Regions from separate parts of the Pseudoalteromonas sp. SG43-6 genome, predicted to be linked through region 2. Evidence: predicted binding sites of a transcription regulator. Region 2 holds the regulator's gene; the other holds the start of a gene.

What was found. The regulator MetJ, encoded in region 2, represses methionine synthesis genes. The targets are predictions, from matches to a motif close to TAGACGTCTAGACGTCTA.
Region 1: H5201_RS03025 (methylenetetrahydrofolate reductase) is a predicted target of MetJ. The motif match lies at 3,233-3,250, and genes of this name have one in related genera.

What each region holds. Positions count from the first base shown of each region.
Region 1 covers NZ_JACJEZ010000005.1:15,142-22,843, reverse strand. The annotation lists gene H5201_RS03040 (DEAD/DEAH box helicase) at 1-631, shown strand, start outside; gene H5201_RS03035 (hypothetical protein) at 830-1,498, opposite strand; gene H5201_RS03030 (hypothetical protein) at 1,495-1,992, opposite strand; gene H5201_RS03025 (methylenetetrahydrofolate reductase) at 2,232-3,188, opposite strand; gene H5201_RS03020 (pitrilysin family protein) at 3,436-6,321, shown strand; gene H5201_RS03015 (helix-turn-helix domain-containing protein) at 6,486-6,806, opposite strand; gene H5201_RS03010 (hypothetical protein) at 6,809-7,201, opposite strand; gene cysE (serine O-acetyltransferase) at 7,539-7,702, shown strand, end outside.
Region 2 covers NZ_JACJEZ010000012.1:76,659-84,360, reverse strand. The annotation lists gene metL (bifunctional aspartate kinase/homoserine dehydrogenase II) at 1-1,324, opposite strand, end outside; gene metB (cystathionine gamma-synthase) at 1,331-2,593, opposite strand; gene metJ (met regulon transcriptional regulator MetJ) at 2,829-3,149, shown strand; gene H5201_RS07330 (malic enzyme-like NAD(P)-binding protein) at 3,259-4,500, opposite strand; gene rpmE (50S ribosomal protein L31) at 5,065-5,277, opposite strand; gene priA (primosomal protein N') at 5,511-7,697, shown strand.

The DNA of each region.
Region 1 (7,702 bases), on a different contig from region 2:
AAAACTTGTTGAAGTCAATAAACGTAATTCTGCGGCTGTAGAAGTTGAGCAAATCATTTACGCGGTTGATGAAGACCGTAAACGTGAGCTTGTCTCGCACATGATTGGCATGAAAAACTGGCGCCAAGTACTGATCTTTACTCGCACAAAGCAAATGGCCGATCAACTCGCCAAAGAAATGTGTAAAGATGGCTTAAAAACACAGTCAATTCATGGTGATAAATCTCAAGGTGCACGTGATAGAGCACTGCAAGATTTTAAAGAAGGTACCACTCGTGTACTCGTGGCAACCGATGTTGCAGCTCGGGGTCTAGACATAGCGTCGTTAAAGTATGTGATTAATTTTGAATTACCCTATATAGCTGAAGATTATGTCCACCGTATTGGCCGCACTGGGCGCGCTGGCGAGCAAGGCTTAGCGATGTCATTAGTCAGCCTTGACGAGCAGTGGTTACTTGAAGAAATTGAAGTGTTGCTTGATACTCGTCTAACACCGCAGTGGTTAGCGGGCTATGAACCGGATCTAAATAAAAAGCCCAAAGATAATCGCAAAAACTCTAATAAGTCGCGAAAAGACCGAGATAAAAAACGTATTACAGGGCAAAGAGCACCTAGTAGACGCCGTAAATAAAAGCTTTCAGTTTTTAGTTATCAGCTGTCAGTAAAGCTCTAGCACGGCGCTAAAACGAGCGCCGTAGCTTTATTGTTTTATATGCTAAATTCAGTAGTCAATAGTATTAATAATAAAGCGCGATATAACTTTACTAAGCTAGAGTGCCCTCTAAAAAGATAAATTTTTAAATTAAAATCGCAGCTAAAGGTTCTTACTTCAATTTAGTGTAGTTATTTCATATGGTTTATCTGCGGATTTTTTCGTAACCATAATAAGCTTAAACCCTTTACTAAATGCATCAATTACCTGCCAGTCAATACGAACTAATGCGTCTTGAACTTTATCAGCATTGAAATCGCCTGTGGCAACAACGTAGTAAAACATCTGATCTGTTTCTGTCTCAACCTTTATTGCTCCACTAATGTCCAATGATGTATTAAACTTTTTATGGTATTCACTTAGTGTTTTACCTCGCCTTTGGCTTTTATCATGTTTATTAACATAAGGGGAAGCTGTAGCAGGAAGATTGCTAATATCCTTTTTATCAAGAATTTCCTGTAAATAACTGACGTTTGAACTTTTAGCTTGGGAGTACTGTTTTAATGCGGCACAGTTCGCTTTCAACATCTGTAACAAATGAAATTCGCTCACTGCTATATCATCAGAAGCGGTTTCTTCTACTTGTTTACAGGTAGAAAAGTGTACATTCTTCTCTGAACGTAAAGTTAAATCATAATTTAATTTAATGCTCTGGTAATCCATCACAATTTCAGATTCTAAACCTGTAAAATAATTAGTAAATAATTTAGGTTTTATTTCATTAGCAGATAATTTTGAGCAGCTAACACAGATAAATATCGATAATACTAATGATAAGTTTTTCACGGTGTCGTTACCTTTATGCTGTTAGCCGCAGATAGCTTTGCTCTTACGTAGTTATTTCTTTCTGCGCTGAGTTGAGGACGATAGCTTTCTTTAGCTGCTTTAATCCAATCTCCAGTTTTGATTGCTTTATCAAACTCAGTAAACTTCGTGACAATTTTTACTGCACCTAAGTTAAAAATCATATCAAATAATGCGACTTGTATATTTTTGTCTAATTTATCAAAATCATCATAATAACCATTAGACTTTTTATATAGAGTAGAAAGCTCTCTGTAAAAAGAATCCATATGTTTGTCTAGTTGGCGTGTAATTTCTACATCTTTAATTATGAGTGTAGTAAATTGCTTATACCATTCAGCTTTATAATTTCTTTTTTGTTTAGCTATTGTTTCAAATTCTTTTTGCTTTTCTAGAGGAGTTGCAGGAGGACCCGGTTGATTGTTAACTACTTTATTCATTGGGAGCAGGGTTGCAGCTTGTTTGTTTTTTATCATATGACCTACGCCTGTGGTTACATAGCCCTGAGAGTCTAGATAAAAGTGATTAATTTTTTCTCATATTTTATAATGTTTTTAATTACTTCTTATTTCACCTGTGGATTTAATGGCATTTAAAATTCCTTTTAATAGTATTACCTAATTAGCATACAAGAATACTTAAAATTACCTAAAAAAACAACAATCATGAACACTAGTTCACTTAAAAATAATGGGCAGGCTCAAGTTTAACTCTATTAAGCAATCTGTTTTTCAGCAAGATTTAATTCCATTGTCGCTTTTAATAAGCGGTAAAGATTAATTGATGCATCAATTTCTTCTTTACGGTTGGTTAAACTTTCAATATTTAACCCCAGTGGCACGTCTAAATGCGCGCAACTTCTTAGTATTAAATCTAAGTTTTCACGGCAAATACGTACAGATTCACTCAGTGGGTTTTGCGAATCAAGCATCCGCCATTTAGTTGCATCAGGTACGGAAATTCCTAACCATTGCATAAACTCTAAGGTTTTTTCACTGCCACAGGGCGTAAAGGTTAGAATAATACGTTTAGGTTCGATACCTTGAGCTTTACAGCTGCGCGCATAACTGGTGATCAAATCCACGGTTGCTTGCGCGTTATACACAGCTTGTGAGATAAAAAATTTACAGCCTTGCGTGGTTTTTTCAAGTAAGCGTTCATGTTCATTACGTTTACTTGCGTGGCGCTCGGCAATGGTAACGCCTCCTAAAAAGAAGTCTTGAGGCTGTTCGCTTAAGACTTTATAAGCATCAGGCAGGCTTAATTTAATATCCCCGTCAGATGATGGACTACCGACTAATACTAGGTTTTTTAAATTAAACTGGTTTTTAGTTTCGCTTAACCACTGTTTAAATTCGGCCACACCGCGCTGTGCAACACTTTTATAAGTGATCACTTCTTGATGCGATAAATTACGTAGTAAGTTACTGTATTCTCGAGGATCTACCGTTTGCTTGAACGGAAAAGGGCGAGGCATCTCAGTGCGACTACTTTCATCTTGAATGTCATAAATAATCACGCCATCGTATTCAATTTCATGCAAACGAGCTAAGAGCTTTTGGGCGATAATTTCAAGCTGCGCTTTATCAGTACCAATACGTGGTGGGGTGGTACCAATTAAGTACACACCCTGATTGGTGTCTTCAATTTTCTCTTGTAGTGATAAAGCCATAATCCTCATTCCAGCTAAGTTAGTGTCTATGGCAAATAATATAGCAGCCATTTAGACGTCTAGATAGATTTTTTTAGTGAAACTTTTTCAACGAAGGTGAGTTTTATTCATGTTGCTCTGAATGAAGAGTTCTCTGATACACAACTGTTTACATAATTTATTACCTCAGGGGTCTTATATTGACTTGCTTTGTTGCATAATCGGATGACTAAAAACAAGAAATTTATTCAACTAACAAGGGATAGCAATGAAATTTAAATTATTAGCAACGAGCCTTGCGGTAACGCTTGCACTGAGCGGCTGTGCAAATAACAGCGGCTCAAACATGGTCAAAGAGGTTGAGATTGAACAGTCAACGGTTGCCAGTAGTAATGATCGGGTGTTCTCACAAGATTATTTATTAGAAGAGCTTGATAACGGTTTACGCGTTATGGTGGTGAAAACTGATTACCCTGATGTGGTATCACTACAAATTCCAGTGTCTGTCGGTTCTCGTAATGAAGTCGAAGCAGGTAAAACCGGTTTTTCACACTTTTTTGAACACATGATGTTTAAAGGTTCTGAAAAATATCCGCAAGATGTGTATTCTGATATTCTAAAAAATTCTGGGGTTGATAATCGCGCTTATACAACCAATGATTACACTAACTATCACTTAAACTTTTCAAAGCAACATCTTGATAAAGTACTTGAAATTGAAGCGGATATTTTTCAAAACCTGACTTATTCAGAAGAGCAATTTCGTACCGAAGCATTAACAGTTAAAGGCGAATACCTTAAAAATAATGCCAGCCCGGTTCGTAAGTTACTTTCTGCAGTACGTAATGAAGCATTCGAAAAACATACTTATAAACATACCACCATGGGCTTTTTTGAAGATATTGAAGCCATGCCGGATCAAATGGCATACGGTAAAGAGTTTTTTGCTAAGTTTTATAAACCTGAATATGTGTCATTAGTGATTGTAGGCGATGTTGATCCAGCTGAAACTATGGCTATGGTTAAAAAACACTGGGGCCAATGGCAAAAAGGCGATTTCGTTGCTGATATTCCAACCGAACCAAAACAGCAAGCGGCGAAATATATACATGAGCAAAACGAAGGCTTACCAGGGCATTGGTTATTAGTATCTTATAAAGGCACAGCCTGGCAGCCAAAACAAAAAGACAGAGCCGCGCTTGATTTACTGTCACAGCTTTATTTTTCAACCAACTCAGAGCTTTACCAAGAGTTAGTAGTTGATAAACAAATTGCTAGCCAAATGTTTAGCTATAACCCTGATACCAAAGATCCCGGCTTATTACATGTTTTTGTGAAAGTTGAAAATGAGGCTGATTTAGCGGTTGCTCGTGATGCAATTAATAGCACCTACGCAAAAGCTCGCACTGAGTTGGTTGATAGCCAAAAGCTAGCTGATTTAAAATCCAATCTTAAATACAGCTTTATTAACGGCCTAGACTCATCACAAGCTATAGGTTCAACCCTTGCCAGTTATATGCATTTTGAGCGCGATCCAGAAGTCGTCAATCAGTTATATGCAACGGCAGATAGCATCACCGCGCAAGATATTAAAGACATTGCTAATAAGTATTTTGTAGACAGTGGTCGTACTACTGTGACTATGTCTGCACTGGATAAAGTGGCTGGTTTTGAACAAGAAGTGGACTTAAACACTCTCGTTGCTAGCAAGCAAACTGTGCAACAGCGTCATTTTAAAGTGCTAGATAAAACCAATAGTTCGCCATTGATTGATATTAACTGGTTATTCCATACCGGTGCTGCGGCTGATCCTAAAGGTCAAAAAGGCGTAGCTGCACTCACTGCGGCCATGCTTGCTCAAGGTGGTTCACAGGCGAAGAGCTACAACGACATTAAACAGGCACTTTATCCATTGGCAGGTAGCTTTGGTTATCAGATAGATAAAGAAATGATTTCGCTACAAGGGCGTGTCCATAAAGATAACGCTACACAATGGTATGCACTGGTTAGTGAGCAGTTACTAAATCCTGGCTTTAGAGAAGATGACTTTAAACGCCTTAAGAAAGAGCTCATCGACGGTATAAAATCTGGCCTAAAAGCCTCAAATGACGAAGAGCTAGGTAAAGAAGTGCTTTATCATAAGCTGTATCAAGGTCACCCATATGAGAGCTATAACTACGGTGATCTATCTGATTTAGAAGCATTAACACTTGATGACGTGAAAGCGTTTTATGCGAAAGAATTTACTCAAGCTAAACTAACTGTCGGTTTAATTGGCGCAGTACCTGAATCACTTAAAGCAACCATGTTTAGCGATTTAAGTGCTTTGCCTAAAGGTCAGCAAAGTCGTTTATCGATTCCTGATGCACCAGCGCTAAAAGGTCATCACGCTACAATTGTAGAAAAATCAGCGCAATCGACTGCGGTATCGTTTGGCTTCCCAATTGATACCATTCGCAGTAGTGAAGACTGGACGGCACTGTGGTTAGTTCGCTCATACTTTGGTGAGCACCGCAGTTCAAACTCATATCTTTATGAGCGCATTCGTCAAACCCGCGGTATGAACTACGGCGATTACGCGTATATTGAGTATTTCCCACGAGGTATGTTCCAGACTAAGCCTGATGCAAACTTAGGCCGCTCTGAGCAAATATTTCAAGTATGGCTTCGCCCGCTGCGCTCGAACAATGACGCTCATTTTGCAACGCGTACCGCTTTATTTGAACTTGATAAGCTAATCAAAAATGGCATGACAGAAAAAGACTTTGACGCAACGCGTAACTTCTTAATTAACTTTGTGCCGCAAATGGTAGCAAGCCAAAACCGTCAATTAGGGTATGCGCTAGATAGTGAGTTTTACAACACCGATACTTTCGTAAAGTATGTAACGAGCAAGCTTGAAAAACTGACAGTAGCTGATGTAAATCGTGTCATAAAAGAGAACTTACAAACGGATGATATTCAGTATGTGTTTATCACCGGCGACGTAAAAGATATGCAAAAGCGCCTAGCGTCAGAGCAAACATCCCCTATGGTATATAATGCAGAGAAACCAGCTGAATTAGTTGCTGAGGATAAAGTAATCGCTGATTACAAACTGGCAATACCAGCGAAAAATATTGAAGTACTTGCTGTAGATAAGGTGTTTGAATAACGAGCATTTAAATAACTAAGAAGCTTAATTTAGATGCCCCAAATTTGGGGCATTTTTATAACATTGCGCCAATTTTTACACCTAATCCAAAAAGTATAATTGCACTGACGATAAGCACTAAGGTGATGTGTCCTCGCGATTCCTTTGACATAGTTTAAATCTCCTTATTTCATAATTAAAAACACGGTGATCATGCCAAGCGCAAAGCTGGCAATGGACGACAGCGCTAAAATTGTTGTGATACTTTGCGTATTTAAAGTATGTGTCTGAGCAACTGAAACTGTATTTTCCTCAAGTTTTATTAACTCACCTTGACGTACTTCTAACACTGCACACAAGGCCATGGTGGTTTCTTTAGACGCTGCGCCTTCTTTTTTTACCCGTTGAATAGTTCGTAAACTTACGTCACAGGCATCTGCAAGCTGTTGTTGAGTCCAATCAAGCTTTTGCCTTAATGCTTTTATAGTTTTGGGGTTTAATTGCATGATTATTTCCCCAAAGCTAATGTTGAAATAATATACCCAACAGTAAAACCAACAACAAAACACCCAGCAATAAAAAGAGCTGATTTTTTAGGGTTACTAAATAAAGTTGTTTGCTCTAAGCTTTTAACTAACTTTTTATTTTTAAACAGTGAGCACTCAAGCCTACCAGTTAAAATATTGTGCATTTCAAACTTAACATTAAAAGTATTACCTGATAGTTCAAATTGGTGTTTACTTGTGACATTAATACTTCGCTTTTCACTAACTAGCTCATCATTAATATAGACTTCTTCCTTACCGGTGAAGTAACTGCCAAAGCAGGCTATTTGATCGTCGCCATCTTGAAAGTAAAATTTATAGCCTAGTTTCTTTGTATTGAGTATGTCATTGTTCATCATCGTATTCCTTATTAAGTTGATGATGCTAATTTAGCGTTTATTATTATTTTTTACGCCGTCAGCTTTACGCCAGTTGTTATTTTGTCATATGACAGGATAACTTTCATTGATGTTTAGTTATTGAGTTTTAAAATCTATATTTTTTATAGCGACGGGTTAATTTTATCTACTGTCGTAACTCATTGTGTAAAACTATAATGAGATTATTAAAGAATGATTTTGAAATTTAGTTATATCTAATAACCAGAACAAATAACCGCAGCGTTAACACATCTGACTTGAAATCCGTTAAACTGCATAAAAGCTTATCTTCGTATTAATTTAAGGCCGTCCTATGCGTCATGAAATTTGGCAACAGCTCCGCACCGAAGCAAATGAAGTCGTTACCCGTGAACCTCTGTTAGCAAGTCATGTGTATTCATGCATTTTAAATCATGAGTGCTTAGGGTCTGCGTTGAGCTTTATTGTTGCTAATAAGCTGGCAGACGCAGTGGTATC
Region 2 (7,702 bases):
ATACTTCACCAACATTACCAAGGCCAGCAACAATAATGGCAAGCTCTTGGCCTTTGTTAATCAGCTTATCATGCAATAAGGTCAACACATCACTATCAATAGATTGATCCGTTAGTAGTAATATGTAGTCTGCATCTTGATGGCTAAAGCGCGGCACTAAACTTTGCTCACTAAGCACTTGCGTTGCTTGTTCAAATAATTGCGCTACATCATTTCGTGGCGCCACAACAGCGCAACCATGTAAGTTCGACTCAATAATATTAGCGCGCCCTTGCAAATGACTCACCACCTGATGAGTCGCTGCTGCCGGCACTAGTAAGTAGGTATCGCCGTTTTTAATAAAATGATGCAAGCTGTGTTGAATAAGCTGACTTAATTCGCCAATTTCACCGCCACGCAGCTGATCAATGCGCAGTAAATCAATATTTTCTAAGGTAGTGATAAAACGCTTAGCTTTGCTGTAACCTTCTTTGACAATTTCTGTCGCGCTAGCTTCGCTGTCGTAACTACTGCGAACGACTAACTTGATATCAGTATTTTTTAATGGCGAGAGAGTTTTAGCATGTAACACTGGGTTGCCCAAACGCGCCAGTAAGTTTGCTTGGCCACGACATACTTTAGAATACTTAATCGCTTTTTTTACTTTACGAGGGTCGGTACTAAACACCCCTTGGGTATCAGTCCAAATTGATACCTGACTAGCATGACAATAACTGCTTAACAAAGTCGCGCTGTAATCACTGCCATTGCGCCCCAAAGTAACGGTATTTGCTTGGCAATCAGCGGCTATAAAACCAGTAACAATATTAATGCAATTGGCTGAAATTAACTCGGCACAGGCTTGTTGATTTTTTTGATGTAATAATTGCCCATCATTAAGGGTAAACAATTGACGAGCATCAACATCTTGAGCTGTAACATTTAACTGTTTTAAATAGCTAGCCAATAATCGTGCCGACCAAACTTCACCGTGAGCAAGCAATGCGGCTTCCTGTAAGCTTTGCTGTTGAGTTTGCTGTGCAATTAAGGCTAGCTCCTGTTCTAATACGTTTAATGCCGTATGTCGCGCTGCTGGACTCAATAACTGCTCGATCAAAGTACGTTGATGATTATCAAGCTGCAATAATATATCACTCACTGCCTGTTGATCACCTTGCTGGTAACTCTGCCATAGCGTAACTAACGTATTGGTAGTTTTACCGGCTGCGGATACCACCACACAATCACCGGCTTCCGTATGGGCTAGAATAATATTTGCTACGGCCTGATAACGCTCTGCAGAACTAAGGCTAGAACCACCAAATTTATGAACTATATTTACCATTTTTTATTACCACAAAGCCGTATGTGCAGGAGTCAGTTTAAATGAGTTTGATTGCTCATCATCTTGTTGTTGAACAGAGGAAGCAATTACTTTTACGCCGTGCTGAGCTTGACCTGGTTTCACTTTATTGAATACACGATCTAAGTCAGCGATTAAATCTTTTACATCTTCAATGCCCACCGAAATACGGATCAGGGTATCACCTACTCCCGCAGCAAGACGAGCAGTTGCCTCCATACCTGCGTGGGTCATAGTTGCAGGGTGACAAATCAAACTCTCAACCCCACCTAATGACTCAGCTAAGCTAAATTCTTCTAAGCTGGTCAAAAATTCTGCAGCATTATTAATATCACCTTTGATATCAAAGCTTACCATGCCACCAAAACCACGTTGCTGCTGTTTAGCGAGTTCATGCTGTGGATGAGATACTAATCCAGGGTAATATACTTGGCTTACATAAGGGGAGTTTTCTAGATATTGGGCAATAATAAAGGCATTTTCTTGATGCTGACGTAAACGAACATTCAAAGTACGTAAACCACGTAACGTTAAGTAGCTATCAAACGGGGCACCGGTAATGCCAATGTTATTAGCCCACCAAGCAAGCTCATCACCCAACTCTTGGGTAGCGGCGATCACCGCACCACCAACAACATCTGAGTGACCGTTAATATATTTAGTGGTCGAATGCACCACAATATCAACACCAAACTCAATTGGGTTTTGCAAAGCAGGTGATAAAAATGTGTTATCGGCACCAACCAACGCACCGCACTGCTTAGCAATCGTGGTGATCGCTTTAATATCGGTTAACCGTAAGATAGGATTACTCGGTGTTTCAATCCAAATTAGCTTTGGTTTTATCTCAAGAATTTTTTGATGATTTTCAGATTTAGTTAAATCTAAAACCACTAACTTTAATAAGCCACGCTTTTCAAGTGAGGTGAATAAGCGGTAACTACCGCCATAGCAATCATGTGGGATCACTAAGGTATCGTCACTGTTTAGCAGCTGAGTAGCTAAATGCACCGCAGCCATGCCCGTTGCAGTGATAATCCCCTTAGCGCCACCTTCAAGCTTAGCGAGCGTTTCAGCGAGTAAATCACGGTTTGGGTTGCCGCTACGGCCATAATCATATTGGCGCTTTTTATCAAAATCAGCAAATGAGTAGGTGGTCGATAAATGAATGGGAGGCACAACCGCGCCGTGATGTTTATCTGCATCAATACCATTGCGTACTGCAATGGTTGCTTTATTCTTTTGACTCATACCGTCACCTACAATTAAATGGATGTTTAGACGTCTAAAAGGTTAGAGGATCAAATTTAATAAGTCAAAGCATTTATGCGGTTTTAGCCGCAAGATTAGAAGTAAAAACATTTAAGCCTCTAGATGGCTAAAAAACAAGTATTTGACTATCTTTTTTAACACGATAGAATTTCGCCATCTTTGCGCTGCAAAAGGTCGCGCAAACAATTAACAACCTGAGGCAACGATACATCCTATGGCTAAATGGAATGGTGAATATATTCACCCATACGCAGAACACGGGAAAAAATCAGAACAAGTTAAAAAGATCACCGTTTCGATCCCGCTAAATGTATTAAAAGTTTTGACTGATGAGCGCACTCGTCGTCAAATTAATAATCTTCGCCATGCAACAAATAGCGAATTACTTTGTGAAGCATTTTTACACGCATTTACTGGCCAACCACTGCCAAACGATGAAGATTTACGTAAAGATAATCCAGAGAAAGTGCCTGAAGAAGTGAAAAAAATCATGCTTGAGATGGGTCTCGAAGTACCTGTACTCAACGAAGATTAAGTTATCATTTGTATATATTCCTGCTTCAGGAATTGGCTACAAAAAAACCTCAGTAACGTAAGTTGCTGAGGTTTTTATTATTGTGCCATTACCAATTGCAGCGAAGCAGCTACTCCATGTAGTTTTCCGGCATATCAATTTGTGCAACACCAGAATCAATTGCCGCTTGCGCTACTGCTTTGGCAATGCGCGGTAATAGACGCGGATCCATCGGTTTTGGAATAATATACTGCGCACCAAATTCAAGTGTCTCAACACCCGCCGCTTTTAATACTTCCGCTGGTACTGGTTCTTTAGCAATGCTACGAATAGCGTCAACCGCAGCAATTTTCATTTCATCATTAATTTTGCTTGCACGCACATCTAGCGCACCACGGAAAATAAATGGGAAACACAGCACGTTGTTAACTTGGTTTGGATAATCTGAACGACCCGTTGCCATGATTAAATCATCGCGAGCACCATGAGCAAGCACTGGTGAGATTTCTGGATCTGGGTTTGAACAGGCAAACACTACAGGTCGATCAGCCATTAACTTAAGATCGTCAGGAGAAAGTAAATTCGGGCCAGATACACCAACAAATACATCGGCATCAGCAATAACATCTTGCAGTGTGCGCTTATCTGTATTGTTAGCGAATAACTGTTTGTACTCGTTTAAATCATCACGACGAGTATGAATAACGCCTTTACGATCTAACATGTAAATATGTTCACGCAATGCGCCACACTTGATCAGTAGCTCCATACACGCAACCGCTGCGGCACCGGCTCCTAAACAAACGATAATCGCATCTTCGATTTCTTTGCCTTGTACTTCAAGTGCGTTGATCATACCAGCAGCCGTTACAATCGCGGTACCGTGTTGATCGTCGTGGAACACTGGAATACTACAACGCTCGATCAATGCTTTTTCTATTTCAAAACACTCTGGCGCTTTAATGTCTTCTAAGTTAATACCGCCAAACGTATCAGCGATGTTAGCAACTGTATTGATGAAATCTTCGGTGGTATTGTGTTTCACCTCAATATCTATCGAATCTAGACCCGCAAAGCGTTTAAATAATAACGCTTTACCTTCCATAACCGGTTTTGAAGCCAATGGACCTAAGTTACCTAAACCTAAAATAGCGGTGCCGTTAGTAATAACCGCAACCATATTGCCTTTACCAGTGTATTTGTAGGCATTAGCGGGATCAGCAGCTATTTCACGTACCGGTTCTGCAACACCGGGGCTGTATGCGAGTGCAAGATCCTGTACGGTTTCAGCTGGCTTTGTAAGCTCAACGCTAATTTTTCCTGGAACGGGGTGCGAATGGTAATGTAAAGCTTGTTCACGAAAGTCTGACATAACGCGATTTTATCCTGCAAGTAAGTTAAGTTGAAAGTGAGAGTAAGCAGTTCTTATATCTTATAGGGAACGATACCTATATTATAATTAAATTCAAGCAATATCAGGTCTATCCTGTTATATGCTATATCCGTTCATTTTATGCGTTTTGTCAGCATTTTTTGCAAAAAAGCTTCAATTTTCGGCTATAAAAACGCCACAAAGCATCAAAAAACCCATCTTGAAATGCTCATTATGCAACGCTTTAAAGCAAAAATAATGGCCTATGACTAAAAACCATCAAAGTAAGACGTTAACAACATTTAACCGCAAAAGACCTAACTTTACCGACAAAAACGTTTAATTTATCGCTTTAACGAGAATGACAATATAGTCAACAAATCACTATTTGTCTGTTATTTACTCGCTATACTGGATATAAAAGTGGGAAATAGTCACAACATAATGAATGCGTAAAGCTGGAGCACTAGAGCAAGAAATAAAGACTAAAAGGCGGTGTTTTTAATAAATAGCAGGCATAAAAAAAAGCACCCTAAGGTGCTTTTTCCGACAAAACAACAAGAATTACTTGCTGCTAAGTGAACCGAAACGCTTGTTAAAGCGATCAACACGGCCACCTGTGTCTAAAACTTTTTGCTTACCAGTGTAAAACGGGTGACACGCAGAACATACGTCTAAGTGAATGTCTTTACACAGAGTAGAACGAGTTTCGAATTTATTTCCACATGAACATGATGCTGAAATTACTTCGTACTTAGGGTGAATACCTTCTTTCATAGAAACCTCTAGTTAAGGCCGCATCGCTCTCCAAACCCGGAGTCTGGCACCATACGTCGTTAAAACAAATTATTTAGGACGCGTATTCTAAGCAACAACCCCACTTGCTACAAGCTTTAAATGTCGTTTTTGCTAATAAAATGAACAAAAGTTTTAAAGAAGGTATTTGCAGGTAGGTTTTCAGCCATAATTTTAGTACATTAACTCCCTTATTCGTTCTTGTTTGGGTTGTTATGAGTTTTGTTGAAGTTGCTATAAAAGTACCGTTGCATCGCACCTTTGATTATCGCATTCCAGAGCAACTCGATGGTTTATCAGTGATGCCTAAAGTCGGTGCGCGGGTATGGGTGCCATTTGGTAATCAGCGCAAAGTTGCGGTCGTACTGGCGCTAAAAACCAACACCGATGTGCCGGTTAATAAACTTAAAGCAGTGCTTGAAGTGATTGATGATGAAGCCGTTTTATCAGAGCGACATATCGAATTATTGCGTTTTACTGCGCGCTATTATTGCTACCCACTAGGTGAAACAATTCATATCGCCCTGCCTGGCGCGCTGCGTCAAGGACTGTGCCCAGATAAAAGCAGTATTAGTATGGTGGCACTTACTGAAAAAGGCGCTAAATTACCGTCTTTAAAAGCAAAGAGCCAACTAAGCTTACTCAAACAACTGGCAGATTCGGGTAAATCATCACTTACAGAATTAAAAGCGCTGGGGTTTAGTAAAAAAACTATCGACAGCTTACTTAACAAAGAGCTGATCAGCCAAACGATTGAACACGACAACCAATGGCAACAACAACTTCCCACCGTAGGCACTAAGCCGACTCTAAATAAAGAGCAAGCAGTAGCCTGTACCACCATTAATCAAGCGGTCGGTTTCAATAGCTTTTTACTAGAAGGTGTTACTGGCAGTGGTAAAACCGAGGTTTACTTACAATGCCTTGAAGAGGTTTTAAAACGCGGTGAACAAGCACTCGTACTAGTGCCTGAAATTGGCCTTACGCCACAAACGGTTAATCGATTTCGTCGTCGCTTTCCTGATACGCCGATTATGCTGTGGCATTCAGCACTGACCGATAACGAACGCTTACAAACTTGGCGCTTTTGTGAAAAAGCCAGTTGCGCAATTGTGATTGGTACACGTTCGAGTATCTTTTTACCATTTTTAAAGCTTGGTATGATCATTGTTGATGAAGAACATGACGGTTCATTTAAACAACAAGATACCTTACGTTACCATGCCCGTGATTTAGCCGCATACCGCGCTTTTCAACATAAAATACCGCTGATCTTAGGCTCAGCAACCCCGGCGCTCGAAACCTTGCATAAGGCAATTCATAATAAATACCAACTGCTGAGCCTAACGCAACGTGCGCAAACCAGTACCGACAATAAATTTCAGCTGATTGATATGAAAGGCCAGCCGGATCAAGCTGGTATAGCCCATGCCAGTCTTGCCACTATGCGTCAGCATTTAAAACGAGGCAAACAAGTGATGGTATTTCTAAACCGTCGCGGTTTTTCGCCTACCCTGATTTGCCATGAATGTGGTTGGTTAAGTGAGTGCACACGTTGCAGCACTAGTGCGACTTTTCACAAAGCCATCGGCCAGATGATTTGCCATCACTGCGGTGAGCAAGAACGCGTGCCGCATCAGTGTCCAGACTGTGGTAGTACACAAATATTTCCTAACGGCAAAGGCACCGAACAAATAGAAGAGTTTTTAACAACCGAGTTTCCTGATACCCCGATTAGCCGGATTGATCGCGACTCAACGCGTCGTAAAGGCAGTTTAGAAAAAGCCCTAGACGATATAAACCAAGGCGGTGCAAGGATTTTAGTTGGCACCCAAATGCTTGCCAAAGGTCATCACTTTGCTGATGTGAGCTTAGTATTGATCCTTGATGTCGACGGCGGCTTGTACTCGTGCGACTTTCGCGCCACAGAGCATTTAGCACAATTGGTTACTCAGGTGGCTGGCCGTGCTGGGCGCAGTGGCGAACCAGGTCATGTATTATTGCAAACTCACTTTCCCGAACATCCTTTATTACAAGATTTAGTCAATAATGGTTATCAAGATTTCGCCCGTTTTGCACTGCAAGAGCGCGATGACGCACAGCTACCACCAATAACTAATATGGCGATTGTCCGCGCTGAAGGTCACAACATAAAGCAAGTGGTCGATTTTTTAACAGATTTAGTTCCAGTCCAAGGTCTAACTGGTATACAATTGCTAGGTCCGATCCCTGCACCGCTCGAGCGAATTGCGGGGAAATATCGCTTTCAATTGCATATTCAAGCGCTCGAACGCCCTCTATTACACCAATATCTCGCGCAAATGGTAGACTACTTAAGTACCAGTAAATTAGCGCAAAAGGTGCGATGGAGCTTAGATGTAGATCCAATAGATATGATTTAAGGTTA